3 regions of the Enterobacter dykesii genome follow, and region 3 is predicted to be linked to each of the others. Evidence: predicted binding sites of a transcription regulator. Region 3 holds the regulator's gene; each other region holds the start of a gene.
What was found. Region 3 encodes PurR, which represses purine synthesis genes. Its sites were predicted from a motif close to CANGCAAACGTTTGCNTG; they were not measured.
Positions count from the first base shown of each region.

Region 1: a site for PurR is predicted at 917-934, ahead of glyA (serine hydroxymethyltransferase). Genes of this name have one in related genera too.
Region 2: a site for PurR is predicted at 3,054-3,071, ahead of purT (formate-dependent phosphoribosylglycinamide formyltransferase). Genes of this name have one in related genera too.

Region 1 is NZ_CP126604.1:3,392,169-3,397,249, reverse strand. It holds gene hmpA (NO-inducible flavohemoprotein) at 1-746, opposite strand, end outside; gene glyA (serine hydroxymethyltransferase) at 1,051-2,304, shown strand; gene F0320_RS16110 (DoxX family protein) at 2,358-2,780, opposite strand; gene F0320_RS16105 (3-phenylpropionate MFS transporter) at 2,954-4,099, shown strand; gene csiE (stationary phase inducible protein CsiE) at 4,094-5,081, opposite strand, start outside.
Region 2 is NZ_CP126604.1:2,719,357-2,724,437, reverse strand. It holds gene edd (phosphogluconate dehydratase) at 1-1,119, shown strand, start outside; gene kdgA (bifunctional 4-hydroxy-2-oxoglutarate aldolase/2-dehydro-3-deoxy-phosphogluconate aldolase) at 1,159-1,800, shown strand; gene purT (formate-dependent phosphoribosylglycinamide formyltransferase) at 1,842-3,020, opposite strand; gene F0320_RS13080 (tellurite resistance TerB family protein) at 3,192-3,839, shown strand; gene ptrB (oligopeptidase B) at 3,925-5,081, shown strand, end outside.
Region 3 is NZ_CP126604.1:1,880,114-1,885,194, forward strand. It holds gene cfa (cyclopropane fatty acyl phospholipid synthase) at 1-354, opposite strand, end outside; gene punC (purine nucleoside transporter PunC) at 653-1,852, opposite strand; gene punR (DNA-binding transcriptional activator PunR) at 1,967-2,878, shown strand; gene purR (HTH-type transcriptional repressor PurR) at 2,896-3,921, opposite strand; gene F0320_RS09015 (YnhF family membrane protein) at 4,219-4,308, shown strand; gene F0320_RS09020 (MFS transporter) at 4,472-5,081, shown strand, end outside.

The DNA of each region.
Region 1 (5,081 bases), 1.5 Mb from region 3:
GCCGGCGCGGCCAGATGGACCACGTCGCCCACGTTAGCTTCGTTGTGCAGCCAGTTGGATACCTGACCGCCGTCCTCGCGCTTCACCGCAATGCGGTAGCCTTTACCGTTTGGCTTGCGGGTAAGAGAATACTGGCGGATCTCCTGATGCGGGAAACCTTCAGGCTTCAGCCACACGCCCAGATACTGGCCCGGCTGGTAATCGGCAACCGGCTGTCCGTCCACCGGCTCAAATTCAAAGCTGGTAATCAGCGCGCTGCGCGGCGTTTTCTCAACGATGCGGAAGGCGCGCGTGCCTTCCCAGCCGCCGTTCTTGCTGGCGTTTTCGCTGTAGATCTGCGCTTCGCGGTTGATAAACACGTTTGCCAGCACGCCGTAGGCTTTCCCCCACGCGTCCAGCACCTCCTGGCCCGGGCTGAACATCTCGTCCAGCGTTGCCAGCAGGTGGCCACCCACAATGTTGTACTGCTCGGGCTGGATCTGGAAGCTGGTGTGCTTCTGCGCGATTTTTTCCACCGCGGGCAGCAGTGCCGCCAGGTTTTCAATATTGCTGGCGTAGGCCGCGATGGCGTTGAACAGCGCTTCGCGCTGATCGCCGTTGCGCTGGTTGCTCATGTTGAAAATTTCTTTGAGCTCCGGGTTATGCGTGAACATGCGATCGTAAAAATGGGCGGTGAGTTTAGGGCCGGTTTCCACCAGCAGGGGGATGGTGGCTTTAACGGTAGCGATGGTTTGAGCGTCGAGCATGAGCGCATCCTTCTGATGTGACTTTAATGATGTATTTTAAATACATCTTATAAAAAATACCCCTGCGTTGTAAATGGTTCTTTGCAAGATGAAAAATATGCATCACAAACCTGAAAAGAAATCCGCTGGAAAGGGGGAGAGCTTTATTCCTCAAACCCTTGCGTGGCGCGCAGGAAAACGTTTGCGTAAAATCGTTTGTCAAGACCTGTTATCACAGAACTAATCAGTTATACTGTTGCCCGTTGTCCAACAGGACTGCCTTTTCAGGCCAAAATTTACTTGTTAGCTGAGTCAGGAGATGCGGATGTTAAAGCGTGAAATGAACATTGCCGATTATGATGCCGAACTGTGGCAGGCTATGGAGCAGGAAAAAGTACGTCAGGAAGAGCACATCGAACTGATCGCCTCCGAAAACTACACCAGCCCTCGCGTTATGCAGGCGCAGGGTTCTCAGCTGACCAACAAATACGCTGAAGGTTACCCGGGCAAGCGCTATTACGGCGGTTGCGAGTACGTTGATATCGTTGAGCAGCTGGCTATCGACCGTGCGAAAGAACTTTTTGGCGCTGACTACGCAAACGTGCAGCCGCACTCTGGCTCTCAGGCTAACTTCGCGGTCTACACCGCGCTCCTGCAGCCGGGCGATACCGTTCTGGGTATGAACCTGGCGCAGGGCGGCCACCTGACTCACGGCTCCCCGGTTAACTTCTCCGGCAAACTGTACAACATCATCCCTTACGGTATTGATGAGTCCGGCAAAATTGACTACGAAGACATGGCGAAGCAGGCTAAAGAGCACAAACCGAAGATGATCATCGGTGGCTTCTCTGCTTACTCCGGCATCGTTGACTGGGCAAAAATGCGTGAAATCGCGGACAGCATCGGTGCTTACCTGTTCGTCGACATGGCGCACGTTGCGGGCCTGATTGCCGCTGGCGTTTACCCGAACCCGGTTCCACACGCTCACGTTGTGACCACCACCACCCACAAAACCCTGGCGGGTCCACGCGGTGGCCTGATCCTGGCGAAAGGCGGTGACGAAGAGCTGTACAAAAAACTGAACTCCGCTGTATTCCCAAGCGCGCAGGGCGGCCCGCTGATGCACGTTATCGCGGCTAAAGCCGTTGCGCTGAAAGAAGCGATGGAGCCAGAGTTCAAGGTTTATCAGCAGCAGGTTGCTAAGAACGCCAAAGCGATGGTGGAAGTGTTCCTGAACCGTGGCTACAAAGTGGTATCCGGCGGTACTGAAAACCATCTGTTCCTGCTGGATCTGGTTGATAAGAACCTGACCGGTAAAGAAGCTGACGCTGCCCTGGGCCGCGCCAACATCACCGTGAACAAAAACAGCGTGCCAAACGATCCGAAGAGCCCGTTCGTGACCTCCGGTATCCGTATCGGTTCTCCGGCCGTAACTCGCCGCGGCTTTAAAGAAACGGAAGTGAAAGAGCTGGCTGGCTGGATGTGTGACGTTCTGGACAACATCAATGACGAAGCGGTTATCGAGCGCGTCAAAGGTAAAGTTCTGGATATCTGCGCACGCTTCCCGGTATACGCATAATTCCTCTGCTTTGCAGAAACAAAAAAGGCCGCACTTGCGGCCTTTTTTATGGCTTATCGCCGGTCGAGGGAAATAGCCCCCGGACCAACAATCGCCAGCAAAATAAAGGCGCCAGCAATACTGATGTTCTTGTAGAAATTAATCATATTAGGTACGACCGCATCACCGGTCATATCCCAGTAATGGTGACCAATAATCGCCGTGCCCAGCGTATAGAATACAAACAATACGGCGAGAGGACGGGTGAAAAAGCCCAGCACGATCAGGATAGCGGCAGGCACTTCCATCACCACCGCAATAATGGCCGCCAGCATGGGCATCGGCGCACCCAGCGAGGTCATATATTGTACGGTTCCGCTAAACCCCGTCAGTTTTGGATAGCCAAAGATGATAAACAGCACGACAAGCGCGATGCGCGCAATCAACAGCAAAAGGTGACGTGACTGACCGAAATCGAAATAACGTAATGAGTTCATGGCAGAAAAACCTCTGCAAGTGGAGTAATTTAAACGTAATACATATTTTCATTCCCCGCCATAAGCCAGACGACTGCACGAAATGTTAAAATCTCGTTAATTTATAGCAGGCTATCGACTTGCTTAATTTTTATATTCTCGCCAGACTATGGCCTCGATTTCGGGAGGGATTCATGGTCTTGCATTCCACGCGCTGGCTGGCGCTCAGTTATTTCACCTATTTCTTTAGCTACGGCATTTTTCTGCCTTTCTGGAGCGTCTGGCTTAAGGGTATCGGCCTGACGCCCGAGACCATCGGTGTCCTGCTCGGGGCCGGGCTGGTGGCGCGTTTCCTTGGCAGTCTGCTGATTGCTCCGCGCGTCAGCGATCCCTCCTTACTGATCAAGGCCGTGCGCATTCTTGCGCTGCTGACCCTAGTCTTTGTTGCCTGCTTCTGGGTCAGCCACCAGTTTGCCTGGCTGATGGTGGTGATGGTCGGCTTTAACCTTTTCTTCTCACCGCTGGTACCGCTGACGGATGCCCTGGCGAACACCTGGCAAAAGCAGATCACCATGGACTATGGCCGCGTGCGCCTGTGGGGCTCAATTGCCTTTGTGATTGGCTCGGCGCTGGTGGGGAAACTGGTCAGCCTTTACGATTACCGCGCCATTCTCGCCCTGCTGAGTATCGGTATTGCCTCGATGCTGCTTGGCATGCTGCTGCGACCGTCGGTGATGCCGCAAGGGGAGAGCCGCCATCAGGAGAGCGCAGGCTGGCCCGCCTGGCGGAGCCTGGTGGCCCAGAGCTGGCGTTTTCTGGCATGTGTCTGCCTGCTTCAGGGGGCGCATGCGGCGTACTATGGCTTCAGCGCCATCTACTGGCAGGGGGCGGGATATTCTGCTTCCGCCGTGGGCTATCTGTGGTCGCTGGGCGTGGTGGCCGAAGTCATCATTTTCGCCCTGAGCAAGAAATTGTTCCGTCGATTTGGCGCACGAGACCTGCTGCTGCTTTCCGCCGTGTGCGGCGTGGCGCGCTGGGGGATTATGGGCTGGACGACCGATCTGCCGTGGCTGATCGTGGCGCAAATTCTTCACTGCGGCACCTTTACCGTGGGTCATCTGGCGGCGATGCGCTATATCGCAGCGCGCGAGGGCGGAGACGTTATTCGCCTGCAGGCCGTCTATTCGGCAGTGGCGATGGGAGGCAGTATCGCGATCATGACGGTGTTTGCCGGATTCCTCTATCAGCACCTGGGGCATGGGGTTTTCTGGGTGATGGCGCTGGTCGCCTTACCCGCCATCGTTGTTCGCCCTAAAGTGGCCGCCCGCGCGTCGCTATGATTCCAGCATGGCGCGTATATGTTCTTGCTGCTGCGCGTTCAGTGTCTCAACGGCATGAATCAGCGGCGGCGAGAACAGCGGCAGGACGGTAGGGTAGGGGGTGATAACCAGCGCGGCCTCGCGCGGTGCCCCCTCTTTCTGGAAAGCCTGCAGCGTTAGATAGCGAATATTAAGCGGCAGCAGCGTCAGCTCGCGAAGCTGCTGTTCAATCAGATCCTCGCTGGCTTTATCGTCTCCCGTCAGCAGGATCACCTGTTTTTCGTGCAGATCGGTCTCCTGCATCAGCCAGGCGCCGAAAATCACCGCCACCAGGCTCATCTCTTCATCAGAAAAACGCAGCCCAAACTCCGCTTCCAGCTCAAACAGCGCTTCCTTTGTGGTGCGTAACAGCCGGGGATAGAGACGATGGATCTCCTCCGGCAGGCTATTGTCGATGCCGATTTCAAACAGCGAGCGGTCCAGCGCCTGAGCCAGATGGATATACAGCTGATCGGTCAGCCCTTGCTCATCGCTGAAGTTCATCCCGGTCTGCGAGCGAAAACGGGCGACCATGCGCACGATGGCCCGGCGCAGACGCTGATCCTGCTGGTGCTTATCAAGCACCGGATCGGGCGTGCGGAGCATCATAAACAGCAGCGCCAGAAACAGCTGTTCATCCCCGTGCGCACCCTGCGGCACGCGCCGTTTCCAGTGACGTACGATCTCCTGGGCCGTAAAATACTCCCCTCTCGACTGGGTCCAGCTGCGCTGCACGTGAGAAAACTGCGGCGTATTTCCGAGCTGATGCTGAATGAGACAGTATTGCAAATAGAGCTGTAAAAACTGGACGTCGCGGCATTCAAACTGGCGCTGCAGCTTGCGGGAGCAGAAGCCGATCAGCGCCCGCAGGTTCGCATCATCGTAAAGCGGCCGCGCAATGCCGTGTTGTTTAAGCGCGGTTTTTAATGCGGGGGTAAACTGGTGCGAGACAAACTGCGGGCAA
Region 2 (5,081 bases), 840 kb from region 3:
ATGGTGGTGGAGTTTATGGGGATGCAGCTTCCGGGTTCGTCCTTTATCCAGCCGGATGCGCCGCTGCGCAAGGCGCTGACCGAGGCCGCGGCCCGTCAGGTTACGCGTCTGACCGGCAACGGCAACGAATGGATGCCGATGGGCAAAATGGTCGACGAAAAAGTCATCGTCAACGGAATTGTCGCGCTGCTGGCAACCGGGGGGTCAACCAACCACACCATGCATCTGGTGGCCATGGCGCGTGCGGCGGGCATTCTGATTAACTGGGATGACTTCTCTGAGATCTCTTCCGTGGTGCCGCTGATGGCGCGCCTATACCCGAACGGTCCGGCGGATATCAACCACTTCCAGGCCGCAGGCGGCGTACCGCTGCTGATGCGCGAGCTGCTGAAAGGCGGACTGCTGCATGAAGACGTGAATACCGTGGCGGGCTTTGGCCTGCAGCGCTACACCCAGGAGCCGTGGCTGAACAACGGCGAGCTGGACTGGCGTGAAGGGGCGAGCGCCTCTCTTGATGCGCAGGTGATTGCCACCATCGACAAACCGTTCTCTCCTCATGGCGGCACCAAAGTGCTGAGCGGCAACCTCGGCCGCGCGGTGATGAAGACCTCTGCCGTACCGGAAGAGAACCAGGTTATCGAAGCGCCGGCGGTGGTGTTTGAAAGCCAGCATGACGTATTACCCGCCTTTGACGCCGGTCTTCTTGATAAAGACTGCGTGGTGGTGGTGCGTCACCAGGGGCCTAAAGCCAACGGGATGCCAGAATTACATAAACTTATGCCACCACTTGGTGTATTATTGGACCGCCGTTTCAAAATTGCGTTAGTCACTGATGGACGCCTCTCCGGGGCATCCGGTAAAGTGCCTTCAGCCATCCACGTGACGCCTGAAGCCTACGACGGCGGGTTGCTGGCGAAAGTACGCGACGGTGACATGATCCGCGTGAACGGCCAGACGGGCGAGTTAACCCTGCTGGTGGATGAATCCGAGCTGGCGGCACGTCAGCCTCATATTCCTGACCTGAGCGCATCGCGCGTGGGGACCGGACGCGAAATGTTCAGCGCGCTGCGTGAGAAACTCTCCGGTGCGGAGCAGGGCGCAACCTGTATTACGTTTTAAGACGACTTGATTTTAACGATCTGGCGAGAGAAAACTCTGATGAAAAACTGGAAAACAAGTGCAGAAGCAATCCTGACCACTGGCCCTGTCGTGCCGGTTATCGTGGTAAACAAGCTGGAGCACGCTGTACCGATGGCGAAAGCGCTGGTAGCGGGCGGCGTTCGCGTTCTGGAAGTGACCCTGCGCACCGCCTGCGCGATGGATGCTATCCGCGCTATCGCGAAAGAAGTGCCGGACGCCATCATCGGTGCGGGTACCGTGACGAACGCAAAACAGCTGGCTGAAGTGACCGAAGCGGGCGCGCAGTTTGCCATCAGCCCGGGCCTGACCGAGCCGCTGCTGAAAGCCGCCACCGAAGGTACCATTCCGCTGATCCCTGGCATCAGCACCGTCTCTGAACTGATGCTGGGCATGGACTACGGTCTGAAAGAGTTCAAATTCTTCCCGGCTGAAGCAAACGGTGGCACCAAAGCGCTGCAGGCGATTGCGGGTCCCTTCTCGCAGGTACGCTTCTGCCCGACGGGCGGTATCTCTCCTGCCAACTACCGTGACTACCTGGCGCTGAAAAGCGTGCTGTGCATCGGCGGTTCATGGCTGGTTCCGGCGGATGCGCTGGAAGCGGGCGACTGGGATCGCATTACCAAACTGGCTCGCGAAGCGGTTGAAGGCGCGAAACAGTAAGTTAATCGCAGCATGAAAAACGGGCCTTTTGGCCCGTTTTTTTATCCCTCTACCTTGACGCTCGCAGCGGCCGCTTTCGCTCTCGCCACGGCGTCGTCAACGTTATCCCCGGTAGCTAATGCCACGCCAAGACGGCGAGTTCCGTCGATCTCCGGCTTGCCGAACAAACGTACCTGCAATCCTGCGCCCACCGCCCCGTCGACGTTATCAAACGTGACGTTCTGGCTGGTTAACTGCGGCAGGATCACCGCCGAGGCGGCCGGACCATACTGACGAACACCGCCGACGGGCAGGCCGAGGAAGGCGCGCACGTGCAGGGCGAACTCGGAGAGATCCTGCGAAATCAGCGTGACCATGCCGGTGTCATGCGGGCGAGGGGATACTTCGCTGAAAATCACTTCATCACCGCGTACAAACAGCTCCACGCCGAACAGGCCATAGCCGCCCAGCGCCAGGACGGTTTTACGGGCGATCTCCTGAGCACGCTCCAGCGCCAGGGCGCTCATCTGCTGCGGCTGCCAGGATTCGCGGTAATCGCCATCTTCCTGACGGTGGCCAATCGGGTCGCAGAAATGGACTCCGTCAACGGCGCTGACGGTCAGCAGGGTGATTTCGAAATCAAACTTCACGACGCCTTCGACGATCACGCGTCCGGCTCCGGCACGGCCACCCTGCTGGGCATAATCCCACGCGTTATCCAGCGCGCTGCTGTCGCGAATAAAGCTTTGTCCTTTACCGGAGGAGCTCATCACCGGCTTAACGATGCACGGGTAGCCAATCTCCTCGACGGCCTGCAGAAACGCGGCCTTATCGCCAGCAAAACGATAGCTCGAGGTGGGCAATTCCAGCTCTTCCGCCGCGAGGCGACGAATGCCTTCGCGGTTCATGGTCAGCTTTGCGGCTTTCGCGCAGGGCACCACGCGCTGGCCTTCCTGCTCCAGGGCGATCAGCGTATCGGTGGCAATAGCTTCAATTTCCGGCACGACAAAATCAGGTTTCTCGCGCGTAATCAGTTCGCGAAGGGCGTCGCCATCCAGCATGTTAATCACATAAGAACGATGGGCGACGTGCATGGCTGGGGCGTCGGCGTAACGGTCTACGGCAATGACTTCCACACCTAAACGCTGGCACTCGATGGCGACCTCTTTTCCCAGCTCGCCCGATCCCAACAGCATCACTCGCGTCGCTGCAGGTCGCAGCGCAGTTCCTAAACGAATCATAACAATCCCCCTGAAAAAGTTGCGCGCAGTATAAACGAAAACGTTTGCGTCTGTCTTGTACATGGCCAGGTGAAGGGAGAAGAAATTTGCGCTTCTTTAGCCCGTCCAGACATTTCCTGACGCCCGCTCGCTTACGCTGTGGAATATGTTCACCGTTAAGTGAGGGAAACCATGTCTGGCTGGTTAAATCAATTGCAATCCCTGTTAGGGCAGAAAACATCGTCTGGCGAACGGGACCTCAGCAAACTGCTGGTACCCGGGGCGCTCGGCGGGCTGGCAGGCCTGCTGGTCGCGAATAAATCCTCGCGCAAGCTGCTGGCTAAGTACGGGACAGGCGCACTGCTGGCCGGTGGGGGCGCCATCGCGGGCACCGTGCTGTGGAATAAATACAAGGACAGAGTTAGGACCGCGCACAGCGATGAACCGCATTACGGCGAGCACACCTCGCCGCTGGATCTGCGTACCGAGCGGCTCATTCTTGCGCTGGTTTTTGCCGCGAAAAGTGACGGGCATATTGACGATAAAGAGCGAGCGGCGATCGAGCAGCAGCTGCGTGAAGCCGGCGTTGAAGAGAAGGGCAGAACGCTGGTGGCGCAGGCCATCGAGCAGCCTCTGGAGCCGCAGCGTCTGGCGCAAAGCGTGAAAAATGAGGAAGAGGCGCTTGAACTCTATTTCCTCAGCTGCGCCGCCATCGATATCGATCACTTTATGGAGCGGAGCTACCTTAACGCCCTGGGCGATGCGTTAAAGATCCCACAAGACGTGCGTGAAGGCATTGAGCGGGACATCCGGGAGCAAAAACAGGCGTTACAGGGATAGTTCTCGCCGTTGCGACCCTGTTTCGCTTGCATCATGCGTGGGTTTTGCCAACCTTATAGGGTGTAAAACGAAAAAGAATGATGACATGCCACCGAAAGCCCGACGTACTCCTTATGCGATCACCACGCATGGCGATACGCGTATAGACAACTATTACTGGCTACGGGACGATTCTCGCTCCCGGCCAGAGGTACTCGACTACCTGCACGAGGAAAACGACTATGGCCGCAAGGTCATGTCCAGCCAGCAGACGCTTCAGGACCAGCTGCTGAATGAAATGGTGCAGCGTATTCCCCAGCGCGATATCTCCGCGCCCTGGACCAAAAATGGCTATCGCTATCGCCATATTTACGAGCCCGGCAATGAGTATCCTATTTACCAGCGTCAGTCGGTGTTAAGCGCCGAATGGGATGCGTGGGATATTCTGCTGGATGCCAACCAGCGCGCCGCCCACAGCGAGTTTTATACCCTGGGCGGCATGTCCATTTCCCCTGACAACGCGGTGATGGCGCTGGCGGAGGATTACCTCTCCCGTCGCCAGTACGGCCTGCGGTTTCGCAATCTGGACACCGGCAACTGGTATCCGGAAATGCTGGAAAACGTCTCCCCGGATTTTGTCTGGGCGAATGATTCCGAGACGGTTTACTACGTCAAAAAGCACGCGTCAACGCTGCTCCCTTACCAGGTGTGGCGACATACCGTGGGAACGGACTCCGCTGACGACGAGCTGGTTTACGAAGAGAAAGACGAAACGTTTTATGTCAGCCTGCATAAAACTTCCTCACGCCACTATGTGATTATCTTCCTTGCCAGCGCGACGACGTCGGAAGTTCTGCTGCTGGATGCCGAACTGCCGGACGCCCAGCCGCTCTGTTTCCTGCCGCGCCGCAAGGATCACGAGTACAGCCTGGATCACTTCCAGCACAGCTTTTATTTGCGCTCCAATCGCGAGGGCAAAAACTTTGGTCTCTATAAAACCAAAGTGCGCGATGAGCGCAAGTGGGAGGTGCTTATCCCCGCGCGGGATCAGGTGATGCTGGAAGGGTTCACCCTCTTTACCGACTGGCTGGTGGTGGAAGAGCGTCAGCGCGGGCTGACCAGTATCCGGCAAATCAACCGAAAAACCCGGGAAGTGGTGGGGATTGCATTCGATGACCCGGCCTACGTGACGTGGATTGGTTTCAACCCTGAACCCGAATCGTCGCGGTTGCGCTACGGCTACTCCTCCATGACCACGCCGGA
Region 3 (5,081 bases):
TTCTTTGCCAACGATCCACGCGCGCTTTTTACTTTGCAGATTGAACAGTCGGGCAGAGGCGACGCGCAGGGTGTCTTTCAGATTGCGAGGGAGTTGATTTTCAAGACCGGCACGCAGCACGCTGGCGAAAAAGGTATCCAGACGCTCGCACTCCCACCAGCCGTCCATATAGCTTTCACCCAGGCCTAACGACCCTTCCCGCAACACGCGTTTAAAAAAGTCGGGATGTTTAACCTGAGGATCGGATGGCGATGATCCATTGATAGTGATGCCTGCTCGACCTAACAGTTCACTGACGATCCGGGACCAGTTGTCATCCGGAACGCTGACTTCTTCTATACACGATGAACTCATAGCTTCTCCATCACCCTACTGTGATCAGAACCTTAAAACAGCGTAGACGCTTTTTTTGGTTTGTGAGAAATCTCACGGTAAATACCGCGAGGCTAATATCCGACGTAGAACAGAGGAAGGGAGATAACCCTTGCCGAAATGCCTTCCATGGTAAAACGGGAGCACTCCGGCTCCCGTTAACGCTTAATATTTATCGTATTTAATCGAACCAAATTTAGTATAGGCCTCAAAATTTGGTGATTCAATAGAAAATTGTTAGCAACCTAATCACTGAAAATTAACATGATTTCTGACGCAATCAGGCATGTGACGTTTCAACCTGAGCACTCTTTTCCTGCTCACGCTGCGCGGAGGCCTGCATGCGATAGCCCAATACCGCCAGCGCTACGGTGAACAGCATTACGCTGGTGGTGGTTAACAGCGGCGTCGCAATCAGCGCCGAGACCACCAGGCTTGCCAGGAAGCACAGCCCCAGCTGCAGGGTGTTCTGCAGCGCGGCGGCGCGGCCAGTTGCCTGCGGGAAAGGACGCAGCGCCTGCGCCACAACGATCGGATAAATCGCCCCGTTCGCAATGGCCATCACGCAGAATGGGATCAAAATTTCTGCCAGACCGGCACCCGGAATAAAGCCAACGGCCCAGGTCCCGATAACGCTCAGCGCATACAGCACCAGCAGCCATGGCAGCATCTGCTGACCTTCCCACTTTTGCAGCGCCGCGCGGCAGCCGTAACCGCCTACCAGGAACGCGATGGTCTGCGGAACATAGCTCAGGCCGATGGCTGCCGGGCTGTAGCCCATATCGTGCAGAATGAACGGCGAGCCGGTGAGCCACGCGAAGAAGCTTGCCGAGCAGGCGGCATAGATCAGGACATTCCCGCGATACGCTTTGGTGCTGAGCAGAGACGTGAAGGTAATCGGCTTCGCGTCTGCATGCGCTTCTTTTTTATGCGCGGGCTTGAGGGCGAACGCCGGCAGCATCAGTACCAGGGTAATGGCAAACAGCGTGGCGAAAATGGCCTGCCAGTCGAAATGCGCGAGGATCCAGCTGCCCAGCAGGGGAGCGAGGGCAGGTGAGAGACCCACCAGCGGCATAATGGTAGCGAAAATACGGTTTGTGCGGTTAGCCGGATAGTAGTCGGTGACCAGCGCCTGCCAGGTCACGGCCGCGGCACAGACGCCCACGGCCTGAACAAACCGCAGCACCAGCAGCCAGGCGGCATCGCGTACCCATAGCATCCCCAGGCAGCCCACGGCAAAAATGGCCAGGCCCAGCAACAGTACCGGTTTACGACCAAAGCGATCCGAGAGCGGTCCCCAGAGCAGCTGCGCGAAGGCAAAACCGGCGAGGAACAAACTCAGGCTGGCGCTGATGGCGGCAGCAGGGGTTTGCAAATCTTCCTGCATGGCGGCAAACGCCGGCAGGTACATGTCGGTGGCCAAAAAGCCCAGCACGCTTAAGCCGCCGAGCCAGACTAAAAAACCGTTCCTGGGTTGCATTATTTTATTCTCCTGAGGAGGCAGGTATACATTGGCGCTGAGTGTAGGGAGTGCAAAGCCGCTTGTGAAACGCTAATATTTGGCGGGTGCATTCAAAAATTTTGCAGGCAGAAAATGTGGTCAGATTATTCTCTTGAAGTGGTCGATGCTGTTGCGCGTAACGGCAGCTTTAGCGGTGCGGCGCAGGAGCTGCACCGCGTCCCTTCGGCAATCAGCTACACGGTGCGTCAGCTTGAGGAGTGGCTGGCGGTTCCGCTGTTTGAACGGCGGCATCGTGATGTGGAATTAACGCCCGCAGGCGCGTGGTTTTTGAAGGAAGGGCGTTCTGTTATCAAAAAAATGCAGATCACCCGCGAACAGTGTCAGCAGATCGCTAACGGCTGGCGGGGACATCTTTCCATCGCGGTGGATAACATCGTTAAGCCGGAGCGCACCCGGCAGATGATCGTCGATTTCTATCGTCATTTTTCTGACGTCGAGCTGCGGGTCTCGCAGGAGGTGTTTAACGGCGTCTGGGATGCGCTGGCGGACGGCAGGGCAGAGATGGCGATTGGGGCCACGCAGGCGATCCCGGTCGGGGGACGTTACGCCTTTCGCGATATGGGGATGCTGAGCTGGAAATGCGTGGTGGCAAGCGATCATCCGCTGGCGGCGATGGACGGGCCGCTGAGCGATGACACGCTGCGCAACTGGCCGTCGCTGGTGCTGGAGGATACGTCCCGTTCATTGCCCAAGCGTATCACCTGGCTTCTGGACAACCAGCGGCGGGTGGTGGCTCCGGACTGGGAATCATCGGCGACGTGCCTCAGCGCCGGGCTGTGCGTCGCGATGGTGCCCGTTCATTTTGCGCGTCCGCGCATCGATACCGGAGAGTGGGTTGAGCTGACGCTGGAGAATCCGTTCCCGGATGCGGCCTGCTGCCTCACCTGGCAGCAAAATGATGTCTCGCCTGCGATGGCGTGGCTGCTGGACTATCTGGGAGACAGCGAAACGCTAAACCGGGAATGGTTACGGGAGCCAGCATAGCTGGCCCCGTAAAGCGATTAACGACGGTAGTCGCGGAACGGACCGTCCGCAACGGAACGGCGTTCGATAAGACGCGGGTGAACTTCAATGGACTGCGACTCTTCACGCTTGTTGACGATCCTGTCCATCAGCATGTTGAAAGCCGTTTCGCCCAGCGAGTCTTTTGGCTGGTGAATGGTAGTCAACGCCGGGGTGAAGAAGCGCGCGTTACGCACGTTGTCATAGCCGATCACGGAAATATCCTGCGGTACGCGCAGGCCCAACTCGTCGGCAGCGCAGAGCGCGCCCATGGCCATGATGTCGCCCCCGCAGAACACGGCGGTCGGACGGTGCGGCTGGGAGACGATCTGCTGCATCGCACGGTAGCCCGACTCCGGCTCAAAGTCGCCCTGCACGATCCAGTTTTCCGGCACGTTGATCAGCGCTTCTTCCATCGCTTTCATAAAACCGGCCAGACGGCCCGCGCCGGTGTTGCGCTCCAGCGGACCGGGGATCACGCCAATCTCGCGGTGACCGCGTTCAATCAGATAACGACCGGCCATATAGCCGCCTTCAAAGGCGTTATCGATAACGGAATCGGTGAAGTCCGCGCGCGCTTCGCCCCAGTCCATCACCACCATCGGAATATGGCGATACTCTTCCAGCATCGACAGCACGGATTCCGGATACTCGGAACACATCACCAGCAGGCCATCAACGCGCTTTTGCGCCATCATCGACAGGTAGGCACGCTGTTTTTCAATGCTGTTCCACGCGTTGCCCAGAATCAGGGTATAGCCTTTCTGGAAGCAGTTCTTTTCGACCGCTTCAATGATCTCGGCAAAATAGGCCGCTTCACTGCTGGTCGCCAGCAATCCAATGGACTTGGTGTGATTAACCTTGAGGCTACGCGCAACCGCACTTGGCGAATAGTGCAGCTCTTTGATCGCTGCCCAGACGGCGTTGCGCGTCTCTTCCGCCACAAAGCGGGTTTTGTTAATTACATGTGATACGGTTGTAGTGGAAACGTTTGCGCGTTTTGCTACGTCTTTAATTGTTGCCATTAAATGTCACTCCAGACCATATCCTAAGCTCCTGAAAAACTTGAAGGTAAACGTTTGCCTTCTCTCACCCTTATCACGCAATCTTGAATTGCGGCACGCCGGGAAAACGACACGGGACGTCAGGAGGGGGTCAATGGCCGGTACGCTAATAAATTTAGCGTGGAATTTTGTCCTATCTTGATGAAAAGGGGAAGAGGTAAAGTGGTTATCAGTATAAATCTAGGAAGATTTTTGACGTAATCTGTGCAAAAATGAGCAAGCTCACTTTTCGTGTGGGGATTAAAAGGAGAAAAATTGATGAGTTCCGATCTTAAGTTTTCGCTGTTCACCACCGTTGTTGTGCTGGCTCTGATTGTTGCGGCCGGTCTGACGGCTGCGCTGCACTGATTTACGCGGAGGGAGAGCCTTCTCCCTCCCGACACCCCGGATTGTTACTTCTCTGGCAAAAATCTTTTGCCATTTTGTTAACTTCTCATTTTTTGTGATTGATGTCATGCTTTCCGCTTCTTTGTTCTGTGTCACCACATGACACGGCATCCGGAGTTGACGCATGAAAATCAATTTTCCCCTGCTGGCCCTGGCGATTGGCGCTTTTGGGATTGGCACCACAGAATTCTCCCCGATGGGGTTACTGCCTGTTATTGCCCGGGGCGTAGATGTCTCGATCCCTGCGGCAGGGATGTTAATTAGCGCCTACGCTATCGGCGTGATGGTCGGGGCGCCGCTGATGACGCTTCTTCTTTCGCACCGCGCGCGCCGCAATGCGCTGATTTTCCTGATGGCGATTTTCACCCTCGGCAACGTGCTTTCGGCCATTTCGCCGGACTACACCACATTGATGCTGTCGCGTATTCTGACCAGCCTTAACCACGGCGCGTTCTTTGGGCTGGGGTCGGTCGTGGCTGCCAGCGTGGTGCCTAAACACAAGCAGGCGAGCGCCGTGGCAACCATGTTTATGGGGCTGACGATTGCCAACATCGGCGGGGTGCCTGCGGCAACCTGGCTGGGAGAAGCGATCGGCTGGCGTATGTCCTTCCTGGCGACGGCCGGGCTGGGCGTGGTCGCGATGGTGGCATTGTTCTTCTCCCTGCCGAAAGGCAGCGCCGGTGAACGTCCGGAAGTGCGTAAAGAGCTGTCGGTGCTGATGCGTCCGCAGGTGC